4 regions of the Herbaspirillum sp. NPDC101397 genome follow, and region 2 is predicted to be linked to each of the others. Evidence: predicted binding sites of a transcription regulator. Region 2 holds the regulator's gene; each other region holds the start of a gene.

Region 1 (7,294 bases), on a different contig from region 2:
CGAAGCGGCGCCGGTCTTGGCCGGAATCATCGACTGGGTGGCCGAACGCGCACGGCGCAGGTCTTCGTGGTAGACGTCGGTCAGTACCTGGTCGTTGGTGTAGGCGTGGACGGTCGTCATCAGGCCGTTGACCAGACCGATCTTCTCGTGCAGCGGCTGGACCAGCGGTGCCAGGCAGTTGGTGGTGCACGATGCGTTCGAGATCACGGTGTCGGAGGCCTTCAGCACGCCGTCATTGACGCCGAACACGACAGTCGCGTCGACGTCCTTGCCGCCTGGTGCGGAGATGATGACTTTCTTGGCGCCGCCCTTCAGGTGGGCGCTGGCCTTTTCTTTTGTGGTGAAGAAGCCGGTGCATTCCAGCACGACGTCAACCTTCAGTTCGCCCCATGGCAGCTCTGCCGGATTGCGTTGCGCCAGCACCTTGATGCGGTCGCCGTTGACGACGATGGAATCGCCATCGACAGTCACGGTGCCCGGGAACTTGCCGTGGGTGGTGTCGTATTGGGTCAGGTGGGCGTTGGTCTTCGGATCGCCGAGGTCGTTGATCGCCACGATCTGGATGTCGTGTTTCTTGCCGCCTTCGTAATGAGCGCGGAGGATGTTGCGGCCGATGCGGCCATAGCCATTGATTGCGACGCGGATAGTCATGTTTTCTCCTTAAGAAACAGTAGTAATTCTGCCGATGGATTGGATGTCGCGCCAGCCATAGGCGACTTCGATCAAATCCAGTTCATCCCACTTGAAGGTCTGTTCAGCCAGCAGCAGCGCATCGAGGTGCGCGTAAAAGTCGCGCGCCTTCTTGTTCTGCGCCAGCACCCAGACCAGCAGGTTGGGCGCTCCTGCCGCGCCCAGTGTTGCAGCCACTTCGGTCAGCAGGCGGCGGCCAATGCCGGCGCGCTGGGCCGAAGGTAAAACGTACAGGGCTGTCAGTTCGGCATCGAAATCCAGCTTGCGTTCCGCCAGCGTAATGCCGGCGGCGAAACCGACCAGTTCGCCCTCCACTTCCGCCACGAAGGTGCAGGCGGCGTCGGACGCCGCGCCCAGCACGCGCGTCCACATGCGTGTGCTGTCTTCCACCTTCATGCCGTCCAGATAGGCGTCCGGAATCATGCCGCGATATGCCGCGCGCCAGCTGTCGATACGCACCTGAGCGATCAGGGCTGCATCATCGACCGTCGCGCGCCGGACCGTCACCGGACCGACGACATTGATGATGTCGTTGCCGGAGACACTCATGCCAGGATCAGCTTGGCCTTGGCGACGACGTTTTCGACGGTGAAGCCGAAATGCTTGAACAGCACGCCTGCGGGAGCCGATTCACCGAAGGTGTCGATACCGACCACGGCGCCTTCCAGGCCGACATACTTGTACCAGGTCGAGGTCACGCCGGCTTCGATCGCGACGCGCGGCACGCCGCGCTGCAGCACGCTGGCCTTGTAGGCTGCATCCTGGCGATCGAACACATCGGTGCTCGGCATCGACACGATGCGCGCGAGGATGCCTTGCGCCGCCAGTTCGTCGGCCGCCTTGACCGCCAGTTCGATTTCCGAACCGGTGGCGATCAGGATAACCTTGGCGTCCTTGGCTTCCCTGAGGATGTAGCCGCCGCGCTTGATGTCGGCGACTTGCTGAGGAGTACGCTCCTGGAACGGCAGGTTTTGACGCGAGAAGATCAAGGTGCTCGGACCGTCGTTGCGCTTGACCGACTGCTCCCATGCCACGGCCGATTCGACCGTGTCGCATGGACGCCAGTTGTCCAGATTCGGGATCAGGCGCAGGCTGGAAACGTGCTCGACCGATTGATGGGTCGGGCCGTCTTCGCCCAGGCCGATGGAGTCATGCGTGAACACGAACAGCGCACGCAGCTTCATCAGCGCGGCCATGCGCAATGCATTGCGGCTGTAATCGGAGAAGGTCAGGAAAGTCGCGCCGAACGGAATGTAGCCGCCATGCAGGGCGATGCCGTTCATGATCGCGCTCATGCCGAATTCGCGCACGCCATAGTTGATGTGGTTGCCGGCGACATCGGCGCGCACGGCCACCGATTCTTTCCAGTTGGTCAGATTGGAGCCGGTCAGGTCGGCCGAACCGCCGAGGAATTCAGGCAGCACTTGCGCGTAAGCCTGGATCGCGTTCTGGCTGGCCTTGCGGGTGGCGATGGTTTCTTTCTTGTCGATGGTGCTGGCGATGTAAGCCTGCACCGCCGCGTCGAAACCGGCCGGCAGCTCGCCCTTCAGGCGGCGCACCAGTTCGGCGGCTTCGGTCGGGTACTTGGCCTGATAAGCCTGGTACAGCTTGTTCCAGTCGGCTTCCAATTGCTGGCCTTGGACCTTGCCATCCCACGCGGAATAGATGTCGGCAGGGATTTCAAATGGCGCCGAAGTCCAGCCCAGCGCTTCGCGCACTGCCGCGACTTCCTTGTCGCCCAGCGCCGCGCCGTGGACCTTGTCGGTGCCGGCCAGGTTCGGCGAACCCTTGCCGATCACGGTCTTGCAGCAGATCAGGGTCGGCTTGTCGGCCAGCTTGGCCTGATGGATGGCGGAGTTGACCGCTTCGACGTTGTGACCGTCGACCGCAGGGATCACGTTCCAGCCGTAGGCTTCGAAGCGCTTCGGGGTGTCGTCCTTGAACCAGCCTTCGACCTTGCCGTCAATGGAGATGCCGTTGTCGTCGTACAGCACGATCAGCTTGGACAGGCGCAACGTGCCGGCCAGCGAACAGGCTTCGTGCGAGATGCCTTCCATCAGGCAGCCGTCGCCGACGAAAGCGTAAGTGTAGTGATCAACCACGGCCAGGTCCGGCTTGTTGAATTCTGCAGCCAGCAACTTTTCCGCCAGCGCCATGCCGACGGCGTTGGTGATGCCCTGGCCGAGCGGACCGGTGGTGGTTTCCACGCCTGGGGTGATGTGGACTTCCGGATGGCCGGCGGTCTTGGAATGCAGTTGGCGGAAGTTCTTGATCTCGTCCATCGACAGGTCGTAACCGGTCAGGTGCAACAAGGCGTATTGCAGCATCGAACCGTGGCCGTTGGACAGCACGAAGCGGTCGCGGTTGGCCCATTGCGGATTGGTCGGGTTGTGGCGATAGTGCTTGGCCCACAATGCAACTGCGATTTCCGCCATCCCCATCGGCGCGCCTGGGTGTCCTGAGTTTGCTTTTTGTACTGCGTCCATTGCCAGCGCGCGGATCGCGTTGGCCATCTTGTCGGTAGGGAGTGTGGAAGTCATGTCGATGTCAAAGAGTTGCGGATTGCGGTCGAACTACGCCGTTACGAACAATTTGGACCTAACGCGCGCATGTCGGATGCCTTGCCGGTCGGCCCGGATGAACTCCCGGATCAAGCCAGACTGAGCCAACTATTTTACCAGAGACCAGCCCGAAGAATTAAAATCGCGGCATGTCGGCGGCGTATTACGGCATGTAAAAAAACAATTTTTTATGCATTTTTGCCCGCGCCTCCGGTTAAATCGCTTCAAATCGTTGCCAATTGCCATTTTTCTATCGGATCGTCCATCCCATGCCTCGCTTTTACTGCCCCGACTCCCTGGCCATCGGCATGACGCTGGCCCTGCCCGAACAGGTCGCGCACCATGTCCAGGTGATCCGCATGCAAATGGGCAATCCGATCACCCTGTTCAACGGCCAGGGCGGCGAATATACGGCGGTCATCACCCAGATGGAAAAAAAGCGCGTGTACGCCGAGGTCAAGACCTTTTCGCCGCGCGAAGCCGAGCTGTCCTACGCCGTCACGCTGGCGCAGGCGCTGCCGGAAGCATCCAAAATGGACTGGATCATCGAGAAAGCCATGGAGCTCGGCGTGGCCGCGATCCAGCCGCTGGCGGCGCAACGTTGCGTGGTGCGCCTCAACAGCGAGCGTGCCGAGAAGAAGCAGAGCCACTGGCAAGGGATTGTCCAGGCCGCGGCGGAACAAAGCGGACGCAATCGTTTGGCGCATCTGGCGCCGCTGACCGAATTCAACAGCTGGATCGGCCAGAGCGACCTCCACAAGCGCATTCTGCTGTCGCCGCGCGGCGAGCAATCGCTGTCCGACTGGGCGCGCCATCACCCGGCGCAGGCGCTGAGCCTGGTAGTCGGCCCGGAGGGCGGCTTTACCGAAGCCGAAGAAAACCTGGCCTGCGACCAAGGCGCGCTGATGCTGTCGATGGGACCGCGCGTGCTGCGCACCGAAACCGCCGGCCTGAGCGCGCTGGCGGCGATCAATGCGATCTGGGGCGAGATGTAGGCAGCTTCCCGGCAAGGCCGCTTCAGAGAAGTCAGCAGAAATATGAAGAAGCAGGAAAAGCAGTAAACATAGGCATAGAGAGACAAAAGAAGAGATATCTCCACATCCTTCGACAACGCAGTCAGCGTGCCATCCGTTGCCTCTCCACCCGTTCCGGCAATTCTTTTCCTCCCCTGCCGGATCGTTCCTTCACTTCCTTTCAGGAGAATCTCATGGGCTTACTCGACAGCGTACTCGGCGCACTCAATGACAGTACAAACGGCAATGCAACCGGCGGCGACCCCAAAACAGCGTTGATTCAGGCTGTGCTGAGCATGCTTGCCAACAATCCGTCCGGCGGCTCGGGCGCGCTGGGTGGGCTTGGCGGATTGGGCGGCTTGCTCGGCAGCCTGCAAAATGCAGGCCTCGGCCAGATCGTCGATTCCTGGATCGGCACCGGCCAAAATCAGCCGGTCTCGGGCGATCAGCTGGCGCAAGCGCTGGGCGACGACCAGTTGAGCGGGCTGGCGCAAACGGCCGGCATTCCGCAAAGCGATATCGCCGGCCATCTGGCCCAGATTCTTCCAGGCCTGGTTGATCATCTGACGCCAAACGGCCAGGTGCCCGCATCCGACGGCGATCTCGGCTCGGAAATCGGCAGCCTGCTTGGCGGCTTTCTCGGCGGCAAGTCGGCCTGAATCTCGAGCTTGAATCTCGAGCTTGATTTTCGAGCCTTATTCTTGTGACTCTCGGCGGGGCAATCGCCACGCCATCATTGCCCGCTAATCATTAGCTGCCTGCGTCCCCGCCTGCACCAAAATCTGGTGCAGGCACCAGTTTGGCGTTGCTGAACGCGCCAATCGAACGCACTCCTCCGCGTTTCCGATCAAGTCCGTCCTCTTTCCACCATCAATCTCCCCTCATTGTCGCGCTGACTGCGATGCCGCCAAACAAGCTGCGGCAAGCGGTTTCGGCGCCTCCCGTCGTTCTCAGAGCGCCCCCAAAGATCCGCTGGCACGCTATCTGCTTAATATTTTTCATCTTGTATTCAAGAATGCATATATCTATGTCAGCAACTACTTTGCCCCAATACGCCTCCTCCGCCTCCTCGAATTCCGCCGCCCCGCAGCGGACCATCGCCGATTTGCTGGCCTCCTATCGCACCGGCAGCCTCAAGCCGAGCAAGCTGATCGGCGACCTGTTGACGCAGATCGAGCAGTCCGATCGCACCGAGGTCTGGATTCATCGCGTGTCCGCCAAGACGCTCAAGCAACAGGCCGCCGCACTTGACCTGATGCTGCAGATCAAGGGCGAAGCGGTGTTCGAGACGCTGCCGCTGTTCGGCATCCCGTTTGCGGTGAAAGACAATATCGACGTCGCCGAACTGCCGACCACCGCCGCCTGCCCTGAATTCAGCCATGTGCCGCAAGTCAGCGCCACGGTGGTCGCGCGCTTGCAGAAAGCCGGCGCCCTGCTGATCGGCAAAACCAATCTCGACCAGTTCGCCACCGGCCTGGTGGGCGTGCGTTCGCCCTACGGCGCGGTGCGCAACGCGCTGCAACCCGAATATGTATCGGGCGGCTCCAGCTCCGGCTCCGCCGTCGCGGTCGCGCTGGGACAGGTGTTGTTCTCGCTCGGCACCGACACCGCCGGGTCGGGCCGCGTGCCGGCCGCCTTCAACAACCTGGTCGGGCTCAAGCCGACGCGCGGCCTGCTCAGCGGCAGCGGCATGGTGCCGGCATGCCGCACGCTCGATTGCATTTCCATCTTCGCGCACGACGTCGCCGATGCCTGGCGCGTGCTGCAAAGCGCGGCCGGCTTTGACGCCGCCGACGCCTACTCGCGCACCCCGGCCATGCTCGGCGTCAAACGCCGCGGCTATCGCGTCGCCGTACCGGCCAAGCCGGAGTTCTATGGCGACGAGCAGGCCCGGCTGGCGTTCGAGCAGGCGTTGGAAAAAGTCACGGCCATGCCGGGCGTTAGCATCACGCGCATTCCTTTCGACGCGTTCACCGATGCCGCGCAATTGCTTTACCAGGGCCCGTGGGTGGCCGAGCGACGCGCCGCACTGGGAGATTTTTACGACACCAATAATGCGGCGATCCATCCGGTAGTTCGGGAGATCACCGCGCAAGCCGACAAGTTCAATGCGGTCGACGCCTTCAACGGCCAATACCGCCTCGCCGGGCTGCGCCGCGAAGCGGAAAACCTGCTGCAAGACACCGACCTGCTGCTGGTGCCGACAACGACGACGATGCCAACCATCGCTGCAGTGGAAGCGGATCCGGTGGTGCGCAATTCCCAGCTCGGCTACTACACCAATTTCGTCAACTTGATGGACATGGCGGCGCTGGCGATTCCTGCCGTGTGGCGCAAGGACGGCTTGCCCGCCGGGATCACGCTGATCGGGCCGGCCGGCTCCGACCACTTGCTGGCTGAAGCCGGGGCGAAGTTCCAGCAACTGCTCGGCGGCGCGGCGCAGGCCGACGCCGTGGCGGCAGCGCCGCTGCCCTTCAATGAACCGACCATCAAGGTCGGCGTGGTCGGCGCGCATCTGAGCGGCCAGCCGCTGAACTGGCAACTGCTGGAAGCCGGCGCGCGCCTGCATGCCACCACCACCACCAGCAAACATTACCGCCTTTACGCGCTCGCCAACACCACGCCGGCCAAACCGGGCCTTGTCCGCATCAATAGTGCAAATGGAGAGGACGGCGTCGCCATCATCACCGAAGTCTGGGAAATGCCGCTGCGCAATTTCGGCAGCTTCGTCGCCGCGATTCCTGCGCCGCTGGGCATCGGCACGATGGAGCTGGCCGACGGCAGCAGCGTCAAGGGCTTCATCTGCGAACCGGCAGCGCTGGACAATGCGCGCGACATCACCGGTTACGGCGGCTGGACTGCGTATCTCGCTGCAAAAATCTGAACAACCTTCGACCTTATTTTCCGCCCCCACCTCACGGAGCCAGCATGAAAAAAACAGCAATCTCTGATACAGAAAACGCACTTGGCACACAGACAGAGGTGAAGGTGGAGTCGGCGCGACGCCGCCGCTTCCTCGGTGCCGCCGGC
Region 2 (7,294 bases):
AACGGCGCGGCGCGCGAGGTCTGCGACTTCATCCTGACCGCGCAAGGCTATTACGAGGCGGCGCTGGCCGCTTACCTGGCATGAGCAATCGCAGCGGCGAACGCGCAGCGCAGCGCATCCGGTTGATTGTCGTGCTTGTGGTGCTGACGGCGCTGGCGCTCGGCAGCTTCTGGGTGCTGCAGGTCATGCGGCGCAACGCCGACGACACGCTTGCCGCACGTCCGCGCAGCAAGCCCGATTATTACGTCGAAGATTTCAGCTACGTGAAGATGTCCGAAACCGGCCAGCCGCGCTACGACATCACCGGCAAGAAGATGGTGCACTTCCCGACCGACGATTCGTTCGAAGTGACCTTGCCCGTCATCACCAGCCTGACCAAGGAAAAGCCGCCGATGACCCTGCGCTCGCAGCGTGCCAGGATTGAAGACGACAACAGCAAGATCCACATGTATGACAACGTCAATGCCGACCGCTCCGCGTTCGGTACTGCCGAAGACATGCATCTGAAAACCGAATACCTGCTGCTGCTGCCAGACGAAGACATCGCGCGCACCGACAAGCCGGTTGAAATCACGATGGGGCAATCCATCATGACCGGCACCGGCATGATCGCCAACAACGCGACACAGGAATTCCAATTGCTCCACAATGTGCGCGGCACGTACCAGCCGCGCTCACGTCCGCCGCGTTAGCCGTCAGTCTTCAGCTCCCATCGCCAATTGGCATAATCAAAACGAGATACTTGCGCAGGATCCTATGAAAACGACATCCCTACTGCCGCTGCTCACCGTGCTCCTGATGAGCGTTGCCGGCCTCGCCCGCGCCGAACGCGCCGACACTGAAAAGCCGACCCGCATCGAAGCCGAGCAAATGGTGTACGACGACGTCAAGCAGGTGAAGACCTTCACCGGCAACGTCGTGCTCACGCGCGGCACGCTGCTGATCAAGGCCGGCAAGGTGGTGCTGACCACCGATCCGTCCGGCTATGAACTGGCTATCCTCTATGCGGCGCCCGGCCAGTTGGCCAGCTTCCGCCAGAAACGCGACGGCGGCCCCAACCTGTGGATCGAAGGCCAGGCCGAACGCATCGAATACAGCGAGAAGACTGAAATCTCGAAACTGTTTACGCGCGCCCACATGCAGCGCATGGACGGCCCGCGCGTGACCGATGAAGTCAACGGCGAGTTCATCTCCTACGACAGCCGTGCCGAGTTCTATTCGGTCAACAACACCAACACCGGCGAAAGCAAACCCGGCGGCGGTCGCATCACCGCGATCATCCAGCCGCGCGTCGATTCTTCGAAGGGCCAATAAGATGGCGATCAGTTCTCTCGTAGTACGCGGATTGCAAAAGAGCTATGGCGCGCGGCAGGTCGTTCGCGACGTCTCGCTCGAAGTCGCCAGCGGCGAAGTGGTCGGCCTGCTCGGCCCCAACGGCGCCGGCAAGACCACCTCGTTTTACATGATCGTCGGCCTGGTGCCGTCCGACGGCGGCGAGATCGATCTCGACGGTTCGGCGATTTCTCGGCTGCCTATCCACGAGCGCGCGCAGCTCGGCCTGTCTTATCTGCCGCAGGAAGCCTCGGTGTTCCGCAAGCTCAACGTGGAAGACAACATCCGCGCCGTACTGGAACTGCGCAAGGAAAACGGCAAGTCGCTCAGCCGTGATGAAATCGAAGGCCGCCTCAACAGCCTGTTGCACGAATTGCAGATCGAGAAGCTGCGCGAAAGCCCGGCACTGTCGTTGTCCGGCGGCGAACGCCGGCGTGTCGAAATCGCCCGTGCGCTGGCGACCGATCCGCGCTTCGTGCTGCTCGACGAACCATTCGCCGGTATCGATCCGATCGCCGTGATCGAGATCCAGCGCATCGTGCGCTTCCTCAAGGAACGCGGCATCGGCGTGCTCATCACAGACCACAACGTGCGCGAGACCCTGGGCATTTGCGATCGCGCCTACATCATCAACCAGGGCACCGTGCTGGCCAGCGGCAGCCCTGACGACATCATCGCCGATGAGTCCGTCCGCCGCGTGTATCTGGGCGAACACTTCCGCATGTAATCCGCAGGCAATACGCTGCCAACTGAAAACTGAATGAAACAATCCCTCCAGCTTCGCACCTCTCAGCATCTGGCATTGACGCCGCAGTTGCAGCAGTCGATCCGTTTGCTGCAGCTGTCGACGCTGGAACTGCACCAGGAACTGGAACAGATCCTGTCGGACAATCCGCTGCTGGAACGCCTCGACGATGCGCTCGACAATTCCGTGCGGCTGCTTGCCGACGGCGCCCTCAGCAGCCCGTCTTCGGCGCAGGCGGAGCCGGTCGAAAACAGCGCCGCCAGCGCTGCACCCGCGGAAGGCGAAGCCGGCGATCCGCAGGACAGCGCAAGCGGCGACGAGCATGCGAGCGGCGATGCCGACTGGAGCTTCGACGACGTCGCCCGCACCGGCAAGACACCCGACGACGAAGACTCGCGTCCGCAACTCGAAGCCCACGACGTCACGCTGCGCGAACACCTGCAGGAGCAGACCCGCCTGACCGTGCGCAGCTTGCGCGACCGTGCGCTGATCGAACTGATCGTCGATGCGATTGACGACCATGGCTATCTCGAAGAATCGCTGGAAGAAATCCACGCGCGCCTGCCCGAAGAACTGGAAATCGAACTTGACGAACTGACCATTGCACTGAAGCTGCTGCAGAGCTTCGAGCCGGCCGGCGTCGGCGCGCGTAGCGCCTCCGAATGCCTGGCGCTGCAGGTCCGGCGCTTGCCGAAAGTTGCCTTTGTCACACGCCGGCTGGCGCTGACCATCGTTGAAGATTACCTGGCGCTGTTCGCCCAGCGTGATTTCAATAAAATCAAGAAAGCGCTCGGTTGCGACGATGAAGACCTGCGCGAGGCGCAAGCCGTGATTCGCCAGTGCCATCCACATCCCGGCGCCATGTTTGCATCGGGCCGATCCGACTACGTGGTGCCCGACGTGATTGTCAAAGCGTCCAAGGACGGCTGGCAGGTTTTGCTCAACCACGACGTGATGCCACGGCTGCGCGTCAACGCCATGTACGCCAACGCACTCAAGCAAGCCAAGGGCGACGGCTCGCTCGGTTCGCAGCTGCAGGAAGCCAAGTGGCTGATCAAAAATATGCGTCAGCGCTTCGACACAATTTTGCGTGTCGCCCAGGCAATTGTTGAGAGGCAACGCAACTTTTTTTCACATGGCGCCGTTGCCATGAGACCCCTTGTGTTGCGCGAAATAGCTGATACACTGGGTCTACACGAGAGCACTATTTCTCGTGTAACGACTCAGAAGTACATGCTGACCCCGCATGGCATGTTTGAGTTGAAATACTTCTTCGGCAGCCACGTCGCAACAGAAACCGGAGGTGAAGCTTCCTCCACTGCGATACGGGCTCTCATCAAACAACTGATAGGAGCAGAAGACCCTAAGAACCCACTCTCTGATAGCAAGATTGCAGATATGTTGGCGGAACAGGGCATGGTGGTGGCGCGACGTACCGTCGCGAAATACCGCGAAGTGCTCAAAATTCCGCCGGTGAATCTCCGCAAATCTCTGTAAGTTTTTCTGTAGCAAAGCATCGTTGCTGTGTTCTGTTGAGTTCGGGTGTTTTGTTCTGGTGCTGCCTGCAAGCAACCGGACAATGCGTAAGAACCTCCAGCAATCTCACGATAGGAGTGCTGTATGAATCTGACCATTAGTGGCCATCATCTCGATTTGACCCCCGCCATCCGCGAGTACGTGCAAAACAAGCTGACGCGCATCAAGCGCCACTTTGACCATGTGATCGACATCAGTGTCATTCTCAGCGTAGACAAGCTGACCGAAAAAGAAAAACGCCAGAAGGCAGAAATAAACGTTCATATCAAGGGGAAAGACCTGCATGCCGAGAGCATTGCACACGACCTGTACGCCGCCATTGACATGCTGATCGACAAACTGGATCGCCAGGTGATCAAGCACAAGGACCGCGTGCAAAACCATCACTCGATGGCAAAACGCCTGCCGGAAGAACCGTTGCCCGCAGCTGCCTCGTGATAGCCAACTAGCCGGCGGACTGGACCGGCACCAAAAAAAGGGCGCGCAAGCGCCCTTTCTTGTTTCTGCAACGACAACTTCATCGCGTATTTTCAATATCTTTCAAAATCTTTTACACTTTTTCCCCACCTGCCTCGCAAGGCATCTCTTGCAATCCTGCAAATCATTTACATGTTGGTCACAGCAGCCCACCCGCGCCGTGTTGCCTGAAAGACATTCCCCTGTGCAACGGCACTCTCCCAACGCGCACGCCCGCTTTTTCATATAATGGCGGCATTGCGAACTTTTTGAAGGTGTAGTCATGAGCGAAGTCCAATCCTGGATCAAGGAAACCGTTACCCAAAACCCTGTCGTGCTGTTCATGAAGGGCACCGCGCAATTCCCGCAGTGTGGCTTCTCGGGCAAGGCGATCCAACTGCTCAAGGCCAGCGGCGCGGAAAACATCGTCACCGTCAACGTGCTGGAAAGCGCCGACGTGCGCCAGGGCATCAAGGAATACTCGAACTGGCCGACCATCCCTCAGTTGTACGTCAAGGGCGAATTCATCGGCGGCTCCGACATCCTGAGCGAAATGTACGAATCGGGCGAACTGCAAACCCTGTTCAAGGGCTGATCCCCTGTCCATCGCGACAAATTCCGCACCGCCGCGCCGCCGCCTGATCGTCGCCATCACCGGCGCGACCGGCGTGGCGTACGGCGTGCGCCTGCTGGGCGTGCTGCGCGACGCCGGTGTGGAAACCCATCTGCTGGTATCCGAAGCCGGCGTGCTGAACCTGCATCAGGAACTCGACATGAGCCGCAAGGACGTCGAGGCGCTGGCCGACGTGGTCCATCCGGTGCGCGATGTCGGCGCTTCGATCGCCAGCGGTTCATTCACGTCCTCGGGCATGATCGTTGCGCCCTGTTCGATGAAGACGCTCGCCGCCATCGCCAACGGCCTGTCCGACAATCTCATCTCGCGCGCCGCCGACGTGGTCCTGAAAGAACGCCGCCGCCTGGTGCTGATGGTGCGCGAAACGCCGTTCAATCTCGCCCACCTGCGCAACATGACCAGCGTCACCGAAATGGGCGGCATCATCTTCCCGCCCCTGCCCGGTTTCTATCATCGCCCACAATCCATCGAGGAAATGATCGACCACACGCTGGGCCGCGTGCTTGACCTCTACGACATTGCGCATGCGCTGACACCGCGCTGGGCCGGTCTAAAAAACCAGCAGACATAAAAAAAACGCTGCCTTGAGAGCAGCGTTTTTTCTTTGCGGAAGAGCGTATCAACCTCGACCGATGAACGGCATCTTGGTCGCCATCACCGTCATGAATTGCACGTTGGCATCCAGCGGCAGGCTGTCCATGTAAAGGATGGCCTTCGCCACATGGCCGGCGTCCATGGTCGGTTCAACCTGGGTCGATCCATCGGCCTGCAAGGTGCCCTTCTTCATCAGCTCGGTCATGTCGGTCGAGGCGTTGCCGATGTCGATCTGGCCGCAGGCGATGTCGTAGCGGCGACCGTCCAGCGAGGTCGACTTGGTCAGACCGGTAATCGCATGCTTGGTCGCGGTGTACGACACCGAGAACGGCCGCGGCGCGTGCGCCGAAATCGAACCGTTGTTGATGATGCGGCCGCCGCGCGGCGATTGTTCCTTCATAAGACGGAACGCTTCCTGGGTGCACAGGAAGACGCCGGTCAGGTTGATGTCGACCGCCGACTTCCATTGCTCGTAGCTCAGTTCTTCCAGCGACATCGGCGGCGCGAAAATACCCGCGTTGTTGAACAACAGATCGAGGCGACCGAATTTCTCTTTGGTCTTGGCGAACAGGTTCTTCACCGAAACCGGATCGCTGACGTCGGCCGGCACCACCAGCGCATTGGCGCCGAATTCGCCGGCCGCCTTGACGGTTTCTTCCAGCGGTTCCTGGCGACGGCCGGCCAGCACGACGGCATAGCCGTCGCGCAGCAAAGCCAGCGAAATCTGTTTGCCGATGCCGGAACCGGCGCCGGTGACCAATGCGATTTTCTTCGGTGCTGCCATCTTCTGTGCTCCTCTGTTTTCCTGGAAATGGGACGTTTGCCGTGCTCGCTCGTGTGCGCTGCACGTTCTCGCCGAGCGTTTTACTATAGCAGCTGTCGCCGCGCGGGGAGATGAAGTATTTTCAGCTGAGCCGGAACCGGATCTTCTCCGATCGGCTATGCTTGCGCACATCGTTTTTGAACCAGGGGAGCACCATGTCCGACGTCACCATTTATCACAACCCGAAATGCAGCACCTCGCGCAACGTGCTGGAAATGATCCGCGCCGCCGGCATCGAGCCCGATGTCATCGAATACCTGAAGACGCCGCCGGATCGCGCCACGCTCAAAAAGATCGTTGCGGCCACCGGCGAACCGGTGCGCAATATCATGCGCCGGCGCGGCACGTCCTACGACGAGAAGGATCTGGACAACGCCAGATGGAGCGACGAACAGCTGATCGACCTGATGCTGGAAGACCCGGTCCTGATCAACCGCCCCATCGTCGTCACTGCGCGCGGTGCTCGCCTGTGCCGGCCGGTAGAGAAACTGCAGGAAATACTGCCGCCGGCCTGACCGCGGCATCTTCCGCCGGGAGATCGGCGACACGCCCGCTCGGCTGGCCCAGCAGCGTGGTGCGGTACATGATGCGGCGCTGGCTGTGGTCGTAATCGGCCAGCGCGATATGCATGGCGCTGCGGTTGTCCCACATCATGGTGTCGCCGAGTTGCCAGCGGTGGCGGTAGACGTTTTCCGGAACGACGCTGTGGTCGTACAGGTATTGCAGCAGCGGCCGGCTCTCCTCTTCCGTCATGCCTTCGATCGCCACCGACGTCATCTCGCTCACATACAAGGCCTTGCGTCCGCTGCCGTCGTGCACGCGCGCAATCGGCTGGTAGACCGGCGGATTGCGGCGGCGGATGTCGGCCAGCTCGTCGCTGGTGCGCACCAGCCGCGTCTCGCGCGCCGCCGTCATGTCATGCAGCGCGTTGCGGCCGTCGAGGATGGATTGCAGCGTCGGCGACAGACTGTCCCAGGCCTTATACATATTGCAGAACATGGTATCGCCGCCGACCTCAGGCAACTCCACGCAATGCAGCAGCGAGCCTTTGGCCGGACGCGTGGTGGTCGACAGATCGGAATGCCATTGACGGCCTACGGCGAGGCGTTTGCCGCCTGCCTCATAATTCGTGACCAGCAGGATTTCCGGATGTTCGGGATGGCGGAATTTGGGA
Region 3 (7,294 bases), on a different contig from region 2:
GGCCGACATCGGCCGCGCGGCGGCGGCGCTGGTGCTGCCGGGCCAGGTGGTGTTCATCGACGGCGGCACGACCTGCGTCCAGCTGGCGCGTCACCTTGCTCCCGATCTCAAGGCGACGGTCGTGACGCATAGCCCCTCGATCGCGGTCGAGCTGGCCAACCATGCGCATATCGACGTCATCATCATCGGCGGCAAGCTGTTCAAGCATTCCGTGGTGGCGATGGGCAGCGGCACCATCGAGGAGATTGCACGCGTGCGCGCCGACCAGTATTTCATGGGCGTGTGCAGCCTGCATCCGCGCACCGGCATCACTTCGCTCGACTTCGACGAAGCCGGCATCAAGCGCGCCTTCAGCCGCGCCGCCGCCGACACCGTGGTGCTGGCTTCTCCGGACAAACTCGACACCACCTCGCCGTTCGAAATCGTGCCGCTGGCCGAGGTCAGCCGCATCGTGATCAACCGCGACACCGCCCCCGAATTGATCGCGCCTTACCAAGCGCAAGGCATCGCCATCACGCTGGCCTGAACCGCTGACGATCTCCCGTCGCATCGTCCAAAAAACCGTTTCTGCAACATCGCCAGCTTGTTGTCAGCACCTGCATATCCCCTTTGGATTGCAAGAAGAAAAATTATCAAAAAATACACAAATAACAACGATGTTTGTTTGAGCAACGTTATCTTTCATGCAATTCTGTGAGCAACTGCCCGCTGCTCCGGACAGGATCCGACGCGCCGGGAAATCGTTGCGCCGACTCACAAAAAAAAGCGGGGAGAAACGTAATGAAATGGTTCTACGACTTGAAGATCGCCACCAAGCTGATCGCCGCTTTTCTCGCCGTGATCGTGCTGGCGACAAGCCTCGGCATTTTCGCCATCGGGCAACTCGACAAGGTCAATCGCGCCTCCACCGATATCGCCACCAACTGGCTGCCGACCATCCGCACCCTGGCGCAGCTGAAATTCACGGCCTCGCGTATCCGCAGCTTTGAGCAGCAACATATTCTTGCCTCCGACGCCAAGGAGTTTGCGGAAATCGAGCAGAGCGCCAACAAGCAGCTCGAAGCCCTTGCCGCATCGCGCAAGCTGTACGAGAGCCAGATCACAGAGCCTGAAGAACGCGCCATTTATCCGGAAGTCAGCAAGATGCTGGACGTCGTGGTCGCGGAACATCCCAAGATCATCGCCCTGTCGCGCGACAACAAGAATGTCGAAGCACGCGCCCTCATGAAGGGCGAATCGACCAAAAACTATCGCAAGGCCATTGAGCTCCTCGATCAGCTGACCGCCGTCAACGAGCGCGGCTCGAACATCTCCAACAAGCTGGCCGACGACACCTACAGCAGCGCACGGCTGTGGATCATCGCCATGCTGGTGCTGTGCATCGTCGCGGCAATGACGCTGGCGATCATGGTGGCGCGCATCATTTCACGGCCGCTGACGGAGGCCCTCAAAGTCGCCCGCCAGGTTGCCGACGGCGACCTCACTGCCGACATCCGACAAAACAGCGAAGATGAAACCGGCCAGCTGCTCGGCGCGCTCAGGCAAATGAACGACAACCTGCTGCGCATCGTCGGCAGCGTACGCCAGGGCACCGATACCATTGCCACGGCGTCCAGCGAAATTGCCTCGGGCAACCTTGATCTGTCGTCGCGCACCGAGGAGCAGGCAGGCTCACTGGAAGAAACCGCTTCGGCGATGGAAGAACTGACTTCAACCGTGAAACAGAACGCCGACAACGCACGCCAGGCCAACCAATTGGCAACCACTGCCTCGGAAGTCGCGGTCCAGGGCGGCACCGTGGTGGGCAAGGTGGTCGACACCATGGGATCGATCAACGAGTCGTCGCGCAAGATCTTCGACATCATCAGCGTGATCGACGGCATTGCCTTCCAGACCAATATCCTGGCATTGAACGCCGCCGTCGAAGCCGCCCGCGCCGGCGAGCAAGGCCGCGGCTTCGCCGTGGTGGCGTCGGAAGTACGCAGCCTGGCCCAGCGGTCCTCGGCCGCCGCCAAGGAAATCAAGACGCTCATCGACGATTCCGTCGCCAAGGTCGATGTCGGCAGCAAGCTCGTGGAACAGGCCGGATCGACCATGGATGAAGTGGTCAGCAGCGTCAAGCGCGTGACCGATATCGTGGGGGAAATCTCGTCGGCCACCCAGGAACAAAGCACCGGCCTGGAACAGATCAACCGGGCCATTGCGCAAATGGATGAAGTCACCCAGCAGAATGCCGCGCTGGTGGAAGAAGCGGCCGCCGCCGCGCAGTCGCTGCAGGAACAGGCCGGCAAGCTGGCCCAGACCGTCAGCGTCTTCAAGCTCGACGGCAACGCAGCGGCGCCGCCCTCTGCAGCCAGGACCATGCTCAAGCGCCCTGCTGCCGCCGCACCGAAAGCTGCTTCCCGACCTGCACTGCGTGCGGTATCGACCCCGGAAGGTAAAGCCGTTGCCAGTCCAAGCCCTGCGCTCGCGCATGATGAAGGTTCGTGGGAACAGTTTTAAGGCGGTCGCAGCCGCTTACTTCAGACCGAGCCGCTTGGCCATCCGGTTCAGATTGGCCCGGTCCACACCCAGCTCGCGTGCAGCCGAGGCCACATTGCCGCCGTTGCGCGCCAGGCAGGCGCTGACCAACTTGCGCTCATAGGCGCTTACGGCGTCACGCAGGCCGCTGCCGTTCTGCAGGTCAAGCTCGGACTGGACCTGTTCTTCAAGCGACGCCTCATGCGATGACAGTGCGTTCGCCTTCTCATTGGATAAATCGAAATCCTCAGCCGCCAGCGTCAGGATGCGCGGCCGCTCGGGATGCTTGCCGAGCGCCTTGAGCGCGGTGCGGGCAATCACGTGCTCCAGCTCGCGCACATTGCCCGGCCAACGATAACTGAGTAGCACTTCCTGGGCATCAGTTGCCAGGCGCAGGCTCAGCAAACCCAGCCGGAAACGGTTTTCTTCCAGGAAAAATCCGCTGATCAGCAAAATGTCGTGACCGCGTTCGCGCAACGGCGGCGCGGCCAACGGATAGACGCTGAGGCGATGGTAAAAGTCGGCGCGATAGCGGCCCAGCCGCACTTCTTCCTCCAGATCGCGGTTGGTGGCGGCGATCACGCGCACGTCGACCTTGTGCTCCTCGTCCGAACCGACGCGCTGGATCTGCCCGCTTTGCAGCGCACGCAGCAGCTTGGCCTGCACCGTCAGCGACAATTCTCCCACTTCATCGAGAAACAAGGTGCCGCCGTCGGCCAGCTCGAACTTGCCGCGCCTGTCGCTGACCGCGCCCGAAAACGCCCCGCGCACGTGGCCGAACAGCTCGCTCTCGACCAGGGTTTCCGGCAAGGCGGCGCAGTTGAGGCTGATGATGGGTTTGCGCGCACGCGGCGAGGCGGCGTGGATGGCGTTGGCAACCAGCTCCTTGCCGGTGCCGGTTTCGCCGGTGATCAGCACGGTCATGTTGCTCGGCCCGGCCAGCCGCACCTCTTTCATCATGCGCTTGTGCGCGGGACTCTGGCCGATCAGTTCGCGCCGGCTCTGGTTGGCGGCGAGCCGGTAGGCTTCGGCGCGCTGGCGCTCCTGCTCGCTGGTCTCAGCAAGGTTATGAATGCGTTCGGCGACGTTGACGGTGGCGGCGGCCAAACTGGCGAAGGCCTGCAGTGAGGCCGTGTCGACGGAATCAAAGCGGCCGGGACCGAGCGCATCCAGCGTCAGCAAACCCCAGGGACGGCCATTCATGGTGATCTGGCAGCCCATGCAATCGTGCACGTGAAGTTCGCCGGAATGCGCTTCGACCAGACCGTCGTAAGGATCGGGCAAGGACGAGTTGGCCGGAAAACGCGTCGGCGGCACGTTCGACAACAGCACCCGAAAGCGCGGATGTTCGCTCACGCGGAAACGCCGCCCGAGTGTGTCGCTGCTCAAACCGTTGATCGCCAGCGGCACCAATACGTCACCGTCAAGCCGCAACAAGGCCGCAGCGTCGCACGGAAACAGCATGCGCAGCGTGTCCAGCAGGCGGCGATAGCGTTCGCTGTCGTGCAGCTCCTTGGACAAATCGGCCATCAGCGGAATCAATGCGTCCAACATGAGCTTTGGAGTCATTTTTACCCTTATTGAGTCGTTATGACTCAGGTCGATTCGACTCGGTCATTTTTTAAGTGACTGATTATAAAAGATTTTCAGTCTGGCATGGAGTTTGATTAAGAAGGGATAAGAAGATACAAAAAACCGAGGATTTTTGACCTCGACCCCGCTTGTTCAACACTGAAAGGTACCGCCATGCTCTCCGACGCCCACCGCGCCATCGTCAAATCCACCGTCCCCCTGCTCGAAAGCGGCGGCGAAGCGCTGACCACGCACTTCTACAAGATGCTCATGCGCGACTACCCGCAAGTCATCCCGTTGTTCAACAAAGCCCACCAAGGCAGCGGCGACCAGCAGCGCGCTTTGGCCAACGGCGTGCTGATGTACGCGCGCCATATCGACCAGCTCGAGCAACTGGGCGGCCTGGTCACCACCATCATCAACAAGCACGTTGCGCTGCAAATCCAGCCCGAACATTATCCGATGGTCGGCGACTGCCTGCTGCGCGCGATCCGTGAAGTGCTGGGCGCGGAAATCGCCACCGACCAGGTCATCGAAGCCTGGGGCGCCGCCTACGGCCAGCTGGCCGACATCCTGATCGGCGCCGAAGAAGGCATCTACCAGGCCACCGAAAAGGCCGACGGCGGCTGGCGCGGCCTGCGCAAGTTCGTGGTGGTGCGCCGCGTCGACGAAAGCGAGGAAATCACCTCCTTCTACTTTGCGCCGGAAGACGGCAAAGCCATTCTGGAATACCACCCCGGCCAGTACATCGGCCTGTGCGTCACGGTCGACGGCGAAGAAATGCGCCGCCAGTACTCGCTCTCGGCCGCGCCGAACAGCAAGATGTACCGCATCAGCGTCAAGCGCGAGCCGAACGGCAAGGTCTCGAACTTCCTGCACGACCACATGACCGTCGGCAAGCAGATCGATCTGATGCCGCCGTCGGGCGAGTTCACGCTGACCGAGAGCGAACGCCCGCTGGTGCTGATCAGCGGCGGCGTCGGCATCACGCCGATGCTGGCGATGCTGGATGCGGCGCTGCCGAGCAAGCGTCCGGTGGTGTTCATCCACGCGGCGCGCCATGGCGGTGTGCACGCCTTTGGCAAGAAAATCGCCGACCTGGCGCAGGAGCATCCGCAGCTGCGGCATTACTTCTGCTACGAGCAACAGCGCGAACAGGACCAGGCGCCGCATGCGATCGGTTACATCGACCGCGACAAGCTGGCCGGCTGGTTGCCTGAATCGATGGACGTGGACGCCTATTTTGTCGGCCCCAAGTCCTTCATGAAGGCGGTCAAGCGCCATCTGCATGAGCTGGGCGTACCGGCAGCGCAGGCCCGTTACGAGTTCTTCGGCCCGGCTTCTTCGCTGGACTAAGTTCTCGTGCGCCGGGCTGCACGCAGTCCGGCGTCTTTTCAGAATTGATCAGGTTTTCACCGACACATCATGGACATCGACAAATACAAACACCAGCACACCGTCATCTTCGACAATATCCGCAAGCTCAAGGAATTTTCCCATCTGGGCATCGCCGAACACGCCGCCGACATCGCGGCGCAGGTGATCAAGATGAGTTCGGTCATCAAGTTGCACCTGTCGATCGAGGACAAATTCCTCTATCCAGCCTTGCAGGAAGCCAACAATCCGCGCCTGGCCATGATGGGCAAGCAATACCAGCATGAAATGACGCACATCGCCGAAGCGTATGGCGAATTTGCCCGCAAATGGAACGATGCCGGCCACGTGGCGGCCGATCCGGACGGTTTCCGCAACGAAGCCAACAAGGTGCTGAAGACTTTATTCGACCGCATGCAGCGCGAAGACCGTGATTTCTATCCCATGATCGAGAAGGTCTGAGCCAGACCAGGCCTGGCCGGTGCTCGTTGCTGCTCAGTTGCCAAGTTCTTCCAGGATCGTCTTCACACGTCCCAGCGCCGTCTCGATGTCGAGCGACTCGATGGCGCCATAGCCGAAGAACAGCGCCGGCTCCGGCTTGACCCGGTAGTAGAACTCGTCCAGCGTGTACAGTGCGACGTCAACCCGGCGTGCCAGCCGCAACAACTGCGTCATGTCGACCTCGGCCGTCATCTGCGCCGCCAGGTGGAAGCCGGCGTTGGTGGGCACCGCGCGCATCCAGGGTTTGAGACTGCCGTTGAGCGCGGCATGCAGCTTTTCGCGCCGCGCAACGTAGATGCCGTGACAGCGGCGGATGTGCTTTTGCAAGTAGCCTTCGTCGATGAACCTGGCCATGGCCCATTGCGTCATGGTCGGCGTATGCCAGTCCGACAGGCCCTTGACCACGGTCATGGCGCGCAGAATCGCCGGCGGCGCAATCACGTAGCCGACCCGCAACTCCGGATTCATCGATTTGGAAAACGTGCCGACAAATGCCACCAGCCCATCCTGATCCATGCTCTGCAGCGAATCCAGAGGCCGCCCTTCATAGCGGAATTCGCTGTCGTAGTCGTCTTCGATGACGATGGCGCGCAATTCCCGTGCGCGCGCCAGCAAGGCCGTGCGCCGCGCCTGGCTCATCGGCATGCCGAGCGGAAACTGATGCGCCGGAGTCGTGTAGATCAGGCGCGTGCCGTCCGGAATCAGATCGACCTGCATGCCTTCGCTGTCCACCGGAACACTCTCCACCGTAGCCCCCTGCGCCGAGAACAGCATGCGCGCCGGCGGATAACCGGGATCTTCCACCGCCACCACACTGCCCGGCTCCACCAGCACGCGTGCGATCAGGTCCAGCGCCTGCTGCGCGCCATTGGTCACCAGCACATCAGCGGCCGTGCATTGCACGCCGCGGGAGAACGAAACATGCCGCGCAATCGCTTCGCGCAATGCCGGCAGGCCTTCGGTCTCGGCATAGAAGCCGCGCGATTCGGCGATCTGGCGCAACCCGTACTGCACACACTGGCGCCACTCTTCCTGCGGAAATTGCCGGCGCACCGGGATGCCGCCCATGAAATCGTAGTGCGAACGGGTTTCCGGGCCGACGTGGCGCATCAGCAATGGGAACGACTGATTCAGCCAGTGCGCGATCAGTTTTCCGGAGGCCAGGTCATCGCTCTCGAAGCGTTTCGGCTTGGCTTTCGGTTCGGCCGGCGCATTGACGAAGGTGCCGCTGCCGGTCCGCCCTACCAGCAGCTTGTCCAGCGTCAGGCGGCCATAGGCTTCCGATACGGTCTTGCGCGACAGGCCCAGTTGCGTGGCCAGCAGGCGT
Region 4 (7,294 bases), on a different contig from region 2:
CGTTTCCTGCAAACAGGATGCCCAGGCTGCTTGGCGTCGGATGAATCGCATCGACGTTCGCCAGCACGGTCGCCATGCTGACGTTGCCTCCCACAACTTCCTTGATCCCGTTCGGCCCTTCTGCCGGCGCGGCGAAGGCCACGACGTATTTGCCGGAAGTGATATCGATATAGGGCGTCGTGACAATCGGCTTGCCCGAAGCCGTCGCTTGTTTGTACCAGGGGCGCTCGACGGGATTGAAGTCCGAAGGGAGATTGGTTTTTGCGGTGGATACAAAAGTCTTGTCCGCGCGACCCATGAACACGGCGGTGAAACCGCCTGCGTTCTGAACATCGATGAACGTCGAGAGTGGATCAGGCTCGCTCGCCGCGGTTCTCAGCGAAATGATCATCTGTGCGCGCGTCGCAACCCAGTCGTCAATGCCGGCGACGTGGCCTGCGGAGACGGAGTCCAGATTCGAAACGATCGACTGTTTGCTGAATATGTTCGCCACGAAATAGTTAAGCGCTGCGTTCGCAAGGAGTGCCGCAGCGAGGATGGACAGACTGGCGATGAGAATTCTCGTCCGGATTGAGCGGAACAATGACATGGTGAAGCCTCGAATAAGTAAGGCGTGAATGCGAAGCCAGTCCGCAATCCCCGGGTTTGTTATGAGAACTGTCTGCAGGCATGTCGCCTGGCCGATCAATTCCGTCGTCAGAACGCCCCGCAGTCGATGGTTCTTCCAGAAGCGAAGCAACAACGGGAGTCGTTTTGCATTATTAATACACGGTGTATACTACTTGTATAAATAAAGCTGTCAAGTTCTGCCGAGTTGATCTGTGGCGCTGAAAGGGCAGTGCCAAGCCCCTCGTTCGGCTAGACTTCGCGCTATCCTTTTTCACCCCGTACTTGTTGGAATTTGATGAATAGCAAGAAAGCCACCCTCATAGGACTTACCTCAGTGCTCCTCTGGAGTTCCATCGTTGGACTGATCCGCAGCGTGAGCGAGTATTTCGGCGCCACTGCGGGCGCGGCCATGATTTACAGCGTTGCCTCTTTGTTTTTGTTCTGCTCGGTCGGCATGCCGAAGCTCGATTCCTTCCCCAGGAAATATCTACTGTGGGGAAGCCTTCTGTTCGTTACTTATGAGCTTTGTCTTTCCCTGTCGATCGGGTATGCCGACTCGGGCAGACAGGCAATTGAGGTGGGAATGGTCAACTATTTGTGGCCGACATTCACGCTCATCTCCGCAATGACGTTCAGCAGGCAAAGGGCGACCTTGCTGGTGGTTCCCGGCGTGGCTTGCTCCATTGTCGGTATTGCTTGGGTAGTGGGTGGCGATCAGGGACTGGATGTCTTCAGCATGCTTGCCAATGTCAGAGCCAATCCGCTCAGCTACGGCCTGGCTCTGGCGGGGGCTGTTGTGTGGGCTGCATATTGCACCGTCACGACCAATGTCGCGCAGGGGAAAAACGGCGTGACGCTGTTCTTCATTCTTGTCTCATTGGCGCTTTGGGTGAAATTCTTTCTGCAGGATTACCGTCCGATCTCTTTCAGCACACCGGCCGTGGTCTATCTGCTCCTGGCGGCAGCAGCGATGGGCTTCGGGTATGCGGCATGGAATGTCGGCATCCTGCACGGCAATGTCACCGTTCTGGCAGGATCGTCGTACTTCATTCCCGTTTTCTCGTCGGCGCTGTCTGCGATCCTGCTCCGGGCTCCGTTGCCGGGATCGTTTTGGATCGGGGCGTCTCTGGTGTGTGCCGGATCGATATTGTGCTGGCGTGCAACCGGCGCCGGGAAATCTTCAGCGGGGCCGGAAGGCGTCGGCGCAGAGCGGACCTGAACTCATGCCTCCTGATTCTCTTCTCGCAGAATTTCTTGCATCTCTTCTTCGGTAAAAACCCGCGAGCGGGTATGAAATGCTTTGCCCTCAGGGCCTTCCAGTGAGAAGGTGCCGCCATGCCCTTCGATCACATCGATGATCAATTGCGTGTGCTTCCAGTATGCATACTGAGCCCGCCCGATGTAAAACGGACATCCTCCTATGTGGCCGAGATAGACGTCGCCGGCGCCCATCGTGATCTCTCCGGGCAGGTAACAATTTGCCGCGCTGTTGTCGCAGCACCCTCCGGATTGGTGAAACATCAGATCCCCGTGTTTCTTCTTCAGGAACTCCACAAGTTCCAGCGCGGCTGGCGTAGCAATTACTTTGTCTACCATGCTGTTGTCTCCATTGTTGAAATGGCGCCTCGGACGTCAGATCTGCCTGTCGTGCGGAGGGAGACAGGTGGCCGTCTCCCTCGCGGCAGTGTTTTTCTCTTGATGTTTAAAAGAAGCCCAGCTTTTGCTCGCTGTAACTCACCAGCAGATTTTTCGTTTGCTGGTAGTGATCGAGCATCACCTTGTGCGTCTCGCGACCGATGCCGGACTCTTTGTAGCCACCGAACGCGGCATGCGCCGGATAGGCGTGATAGCAGTTGGTCCAGACCCGGCCCGCCTTGATGGCGCGACCCATGCGATAGGCGACATTGCCGTTACGGCTCCAGACCCCCGCTCCCAGTCCGTAGAGGGTATCGTTGGCAATTTCGAGCGCCTCGGCTTCATCCTTGAAGGTGGTTATGGCCAGGACTGGTCCAAATATCTCTTCCTGGAAAATGCGCATCTTGTTATGTCCCTTGAACAGCGTCGGCTGGACATAGTAACCATCGGCCAGTTCCCCGCCGAGCTGGGTTTGCGCACCGCCGGCCAGCAATTGTGCACCTTCCTGTTTGCCAAGATCGAGATACGACAGGATCTTGGTCAGCTGCTCGCGCGATGCCTGCGCGCCCATCATGGTGTCGGTGTCCAGCGGGTTTTCCTGTTTGATGGAGGCAACCCGCTTGAGCACCCGTTCCATGAACTTGTCGTAGATCGATTCTTGAATCAGGGCGCGAGACGGGCAGGTGCAGACTTCACCCTGATTGAATGCAAACAGCACCAGTCCTTCAATTGCCTTGTCGAGGAAGCCGTCGTCCTTGTCCATGACATCGGCAAAAAAGATGTTCGGCGATTTTCCTCCCAACTCCAGCGTGGCGGGAATCAGGTTGTTGGCCGCGGCCTGGGCAATCACGCGGCCGGTGGTGGTGGAACCGGTAAACGCAATCTTGGCGATGCGTTTGCTGGTAGCCAGCGGCAAACCGGCTTCACGGCCATAGCCGTTGACGATGTTGAGTACGCCCGGCGGCAGCAGGTCGGCAATCAGCCCGGCCAGGATAAGGATGCTGACAGGCGTTGATTCCGCCGGTTTGAGCACCACGCAATTGCCGGCGCCGATGGCGGGAGCCAGTTTCCAGGCGGCCATCAGGATCGGGAAATTCCAGGGGATGATCTGTCCGACGACGCCCAGTGGCTCCTGGAAATGGTAGGCCACGGTGTTTTCGTCGATATTGCTCAATGCACCTTCCTGTGCGCGCAGGCAACCGGCGAAATAACGGAAATGGTCGATCGCCAGCGGAATGTCGGCATTGAGCGTTTCGCGGATCGGCTTGCCGTTGTCGACGGTTTCAGCGTAGGCCAGCAATTCCAGGTTGGCTTCGAGCCGATCGGCTATGCGGAGAAGAATGTTGGCGCGTTCGGCGGCAGGCGTGCGGCCCCAGCTGTCGGCTGCGGCGTGGGCGGCATCAAGCGCCAGTTCCACGTCTTGCGCAGTGGAGCGCGCCACTTTTGTATAAGGCTTGCCGCTGATTGGGGTGATGGCGTCGAAATATTGTCCCGCCACCGGTGCGACCCATTTACCGCCGATGAAGTTGTCGTAGTGCGTCTGATAAGTGATTTTGGCGCCGACAGCGCCGGGGAATGCGTAGAGCATTGTTGTCTCCTGAATGTTGTCATGATGGTGAAAATATCCCTCGCGGGTATCCCTCTCTATCAAGTCTTGTGCCACGGCATCCCGTGTTCGCTAAGTCGTTGATTTGATTCTTTTGCTGTCGGACCACGCGTGTTGCGGAGCCGGTCGGCAGAAGAGGTGCAACGTTCCGGAACGTGACAACTGTTCCAAAACGTGACAATCGGCGCATATCGCCGGCAAGAGCATTGCGCAGACGCTCGAACTATTTCTATACTGCTGGAACAACAAGCGGAACGACACCGCTACCGAGGAGACAGCATGGCCAATTCAAGCGCTGTACTGGCGTTGCGCCACGCGCGACAGCATCTGATCGAGCATGGCAACATGCCCGCCGGAGTCGTGAACGAACGGCTGGCGCGTTCCTGGGAACGCAGCATAGCGGCTGGGCTGCTGCCCGTGGGGCGGCTTCCCGCCGTCGAATTTTCGGAGCGCGACGCCTTGCGCCATGTACTGGTGCGAAATCACGAATTGCTCGCCTATTCCCGTCCCGTGATGGAGTACCTGTTCGAGCAAGTACACCCCTCGCAAAGCGTGGTGGTGCTGGCGGACAACCGTGGCACCTTGATGCACACGCTGGGCGATCCCAACTTCATGAGCAAGTCCGAACGTGTCGCCTTGTCCGCAGGTGCGTCCTGGCGTGAAGAACAACGTGGCACCAATGCAATCGGCACGGCCCTGGCCGAAAAATGTGCCATTGAAATCCATGGCCCCGAACATTTCCTGGAACGTAACGGTTTCCTGACCTGCGCCGCAGCGCCGATCATGTCGTCGTGCGGCCAACTGCTTGGCATTCTGGATGTGTCCGGCGAACAGCACACCGGACAGTCGCATACGCTGGGCCTGGTCAAGACCGCTGCACGCATGATCGAGAACCGCTTGCTGGTGGCCGACTGCCGTCGCAAGCGGCACCTGCGCATCCATTTTCATGCCCAGCCGGAAGGCATTGGTACGCTGGCGGAAGGTATCCTGATGTTGTCCGGCGACGGCAGGATCATCGGCGCCAATCGTGTCGCGATGGCGTTGTTTCGGATGAATTCGCTGCAGGTCGGCGCGTTGCATCTGAACATGGTGATCGACGTCAACCTAGATAGCTTGCTGGCGCAGCATCGGCGCAGGCCGGATCAACTGACCCCGGTGCACTTGCACAACGGCGTGCTGCTGTTTGCCCAGTTGCAGACTGATTACGTTGCGGCGGTTGCCATGCCTTCCGCCAGTCCGGCCAGCGCTGCGCCTCCTGCCGATGCGCTGGCGGTGCTCGACAACGGGGATCTCAATTGGCGTAGCGCGGCGGACAAGGTGCGTCGGGTGCTGGACAAATCCATTCCCATTCTGATCCAGGGCGAATCGGGAACGGGCAAGGAATACCTGGCGCGCGCAGCGCACGAGAGCAGCCTGCGTCGCAACGGCCCTTTTGTGGCGATCAATTGTGCCGCCATTCCGGAAAACCTCATTGAAGCCGAATTGTTCGGCTACGCACCAGGCGCTTTTACAGGCGCCAGGAAAGGAGGCAGCCCCGGCCGTTTGCAGGAGGCGCAGGGCGGCACGCTCTTTCTCGACGAGATAGGCGACATGCCGTTGACGATGCAGACGCGGCTGTTGAGAGTGTTGCAGGAGCGCTGCGTCACGCCCTTGGGTGGCGGCGCGGCGGTCGCGGTTGATTTTTCCCTGCTCTGCGCGACGCATTGCAAGTTGCGTGAAGAGGCGGAAAAGGGGGCGTTCCGCAGCGATCTGTACTATCGCCTCAATGGTCTGACGGTACAGCTTCCGGCACTGCGCGAACGCAGCGATTTTTGCAGTCTGGCAGGCAAAATCCTGGCTGGCCAGCACGCCGGACGCGAGCTCTATGTGGCGCCCGCCCTGTTGGAGCAGATGCAGCGTTTCGCCTGGCCGGGCAATTTGCGTCAGTTGAGCAGCGTCTTGCGTACCGCCGTCGCCATGCTCGACGATGATGAGAACTGCATCGACTGGAAGCATCTGCCGGACGACATTGCGGAAGATTTATTGGCGGCGCGAAAACAGGCGACCGCCGTCTCGGAAGAAGCGCCGCAGAATCTGCGGGCGCTGTCGCACAACGCCATCCGGCAGGCCCTCGAAAAGAGCGATGGCAACGTCTCGTTGGCGGCCCGCACGCTGGGCATCAGCCGGCAGACGCTGTATCGAAAAATGCAGGATTGATTCGACGATTGATTCGACTACGGCGCTCTCCGGAGCGGAGTTTAGAGCGGATCAGTCAAGGTCAGCGCAGCGCCATTTCGGCGAATCGTCCGTCAATCAGCCGATGTTCAACGAGCTGATGCAACGAAGCGAGGATACGTTCACTGGTGAGGCCGTCGGTGATGAACACGAGGCGAGAAGTATCATCCGCAGCCTCCTGAACAGGAAGATGCGTCGGCGGATAGACGCGATGCCGGACGCCTTGCACGACGAGCTTGCCCGGGCTGGATCTTACCGACAGTACTGATTTGAAGCGCAGGATCCGATCTCCGTGGCGATTCAGGAGGGCGGTGAGCCAGACGGAAAATGTCGCCCAGTCAAGAGCCACGTCGAGAGCCGCCGAAAAACTTTGCACCGACAAAGTATGTGCATGGCTGATTGCCTGTATCGGCGGCAATTCCCTAACAGCTACGCCCATCTCCGTCGGAGCAAATGCATGTTCCGGCACGTCGCTGAACATGATCGTGCAAGCCGGATTAACGGCGCGCACCACGCTCAGCAAGGCCTGTGCAGCCTCATCGGACACCAGATCCGTCTTGGTGAGCACGACGCGGTCTGCCGCCGCCAGCTGGGCGGCGGCTTCGGGAAAGCGCTTGAGCGACTCGGTTCCTTCCAGGGCGTCGAAGGTGGTGATGCAGGGACCCACATGGATATATTCGTCGAGATTCTCGTCCGAGAGGATGGTCCCGAGAATCGGGCCGGGGTCGGCCAGGCCGCTGGTTTCGATGATGATGCGCTGGAGATGCGGCAATTCTCCACCGGCCCGGCGTTTCAATATGGTCAGCAGCGTCGTGCGCAGATGTTCCAGCACGGTGCAGCAAAGGCACCCATCGGCAATCGTTTTGATTTCAGACTTCAGATGCAGCGTCAGACGGTCGTCGATTGATTCACGACCATATTCATTGATGATGACCAGCGTCGATTCGGGAGAGCTTGTTTCAAGAAAGCGCTTGAGCAGCGTCGTCTTCCCGCTGCCGAGAAATCCCGTGACGATATTCAGTTCAAGGCGAGGGACGAGTCTCATGATGCCTTCTCCGCTTGAATAAAGTCAGGTTCAAGGGGGTCCAGCAAAGTATGTCCGAGCTGTTCCGCGATACGCCATAACGACGACAAGTCAGCGGCGACCTGGCGACGACCGGAGGCGTTCTCGACGTAATACGACTCGCCATCCCAATCGCCGGCATCCAGGCCGCGCGGCCTCAGGATGCG

Evidence for each region. The regulator sigma-54, encoded in region 2, starts transcription at its own class of promoters, with help from an activator protein. The targets are predictions, from matches to a motif close to TGGCANGNAANCTGCTTT.
Region 1: a site for sigma-54 is predicted at 5,238-5,255, ahead of atzF (allophanate hydrolase). Genes of this name have one in related genera too.
Region 3: a site for sigma-54 is predicted at 4,173-4,190, ahead of hmpA (NO-inducible flavohemoprotein). Genes of this name have one in related genera too.
Region 4: a site for sigma-54 is predicted at 3,889-3,906, ahead of adh (aldehyde dehydrogenase). Genes of this name have one in related genera too.

Annotation. Positions count from the first base shown of each region.
Region 1 covers NZ_JBIWNS010000005.1:139,423-146,716, reverse strand. Annotated here, with positions in the region: gene gap (type I glyceraldehyde-3-phosphate dehydrogenase) at 1-651, opposite strand, end outside; gene ACIROW_RS13320 (GNAT family N-acetyltransferase) at 661-1,239, opposite strand; gene tkt (transketolase) at 1,236-3,230, opposite strand; gene ACIROW_RS13310 (16S rRNA (uracil(1498)-N(3))-methyltransferase) at 3,521-4,246, shown strand; gene ACIROW_RS13305 (YidB family protein) at 4,459-4,923, shown strand; gene atzF (allophanate hydrolase) at 5,292-7,148, shown strand; gene ACIROW_RS13295 (ABC transporter substrate-binding protein) at 7,193-7,294, shown strand, end outside.
Region 2 covers NZ_JBIWNS010000004.1:83,958-91,251, forward strand. Annotated here, with positions in the region: gene ACIROW_RS10850 (KdsC family phosphatase) at 1-84, shown strand, start outside; gene lptC (LPS export ABC transporter periplasmic protein LptC) at 81-692, shown strand; gene lptA (lipopolysaccharide transport periplasmic protein LptA) at 757-1,314, shown strand; gene lptB (LPS export ABC transporter ATP-binding protein) at 1,316-2,059, shown strand; gene ACIROW_RS10870 (RNA polymerase factor sigma-54) at 2,093-3,574, shown strand; gene hpf (ribosome hibernation-promoting factor, HPF/YfiA family) at 3,698-4,051, shown strand; gene grxD (Grx4 family monothiol glutaredoxin) at 4,353-4,664, shown strand; gene ACIROW_RS10885 (UbiX family flavin prenyltransferase) at 4,675-5,274, shown strand; gene ACIROW_RS10890 (SDR family oxidoreductase) at 5,323-6,081, opposite strand; partial or broken gene arsC (arsenate reductase (glutaredoxin)) at 6,276-6,666, shown strand; partial or broken gene ACIROW_RS10900 (TauD/TfdA dioxygenase family protein) at 6,751-7,294, opposite strand, start outside.
Region 3 covers NZ_JBIWNS010000001.1:614,633-621,926, forward strand. Annotated here, with positions in the region: gene ACIROW_RS02690 (DeoR/GlpR family DNA-binding transcription regulator) at 1-526, shown strand, start outside; gene ACIROW_RS02695 (methyl-accepting chemotaxis protein) at 781-2,502, shown strand; gene norR (nitric oxide reductase transcriptional regulator NorR) at 2,518-4,089, opposite strand; gene hmpA (NO-inducible flavohemoprotein) at 4,267-5,448, shown strand; gene ACIROW_RS02710 (hemerythrin domain-containing protein) at 5,518-5,928, shown strand; gene ACIROW_RS02715 (PLP-dependent aminotransferase family protein) at 5,962-7,294, opposite strand, start outside.
Region 4 covers NZ_JBIWNS010000002.1:260,532-267,825, reverse strand. Annotated here, with positions in the region: gene ACIROW_RS05985 (methyl-accepting chemotaxis protein) at 1-583, opposite strand, end outside; gene yddG (aromatic amino acid DMT transporter YddG) at 905-1,828, shown strand; gene ACIROW_RS05975 (DUF779 domain-containing protein) at 1,831-2,205, opposite strand; gene adh (aldehyde dehydrogenase) at 2,312-3,832, opposite strand; gene ACIROW_RS05965 (sigma-54-dependent Fis family transcriptional regulator) at 4,130-6,046, shown strand; gene ACIROW_RS05960 (CobW family GTP-binding protein) at 6,108-7,109, opposite strand; gene ACIROW_RS05955 (hypothetical protein) at 7,106-7,294, opposite strand, start outside.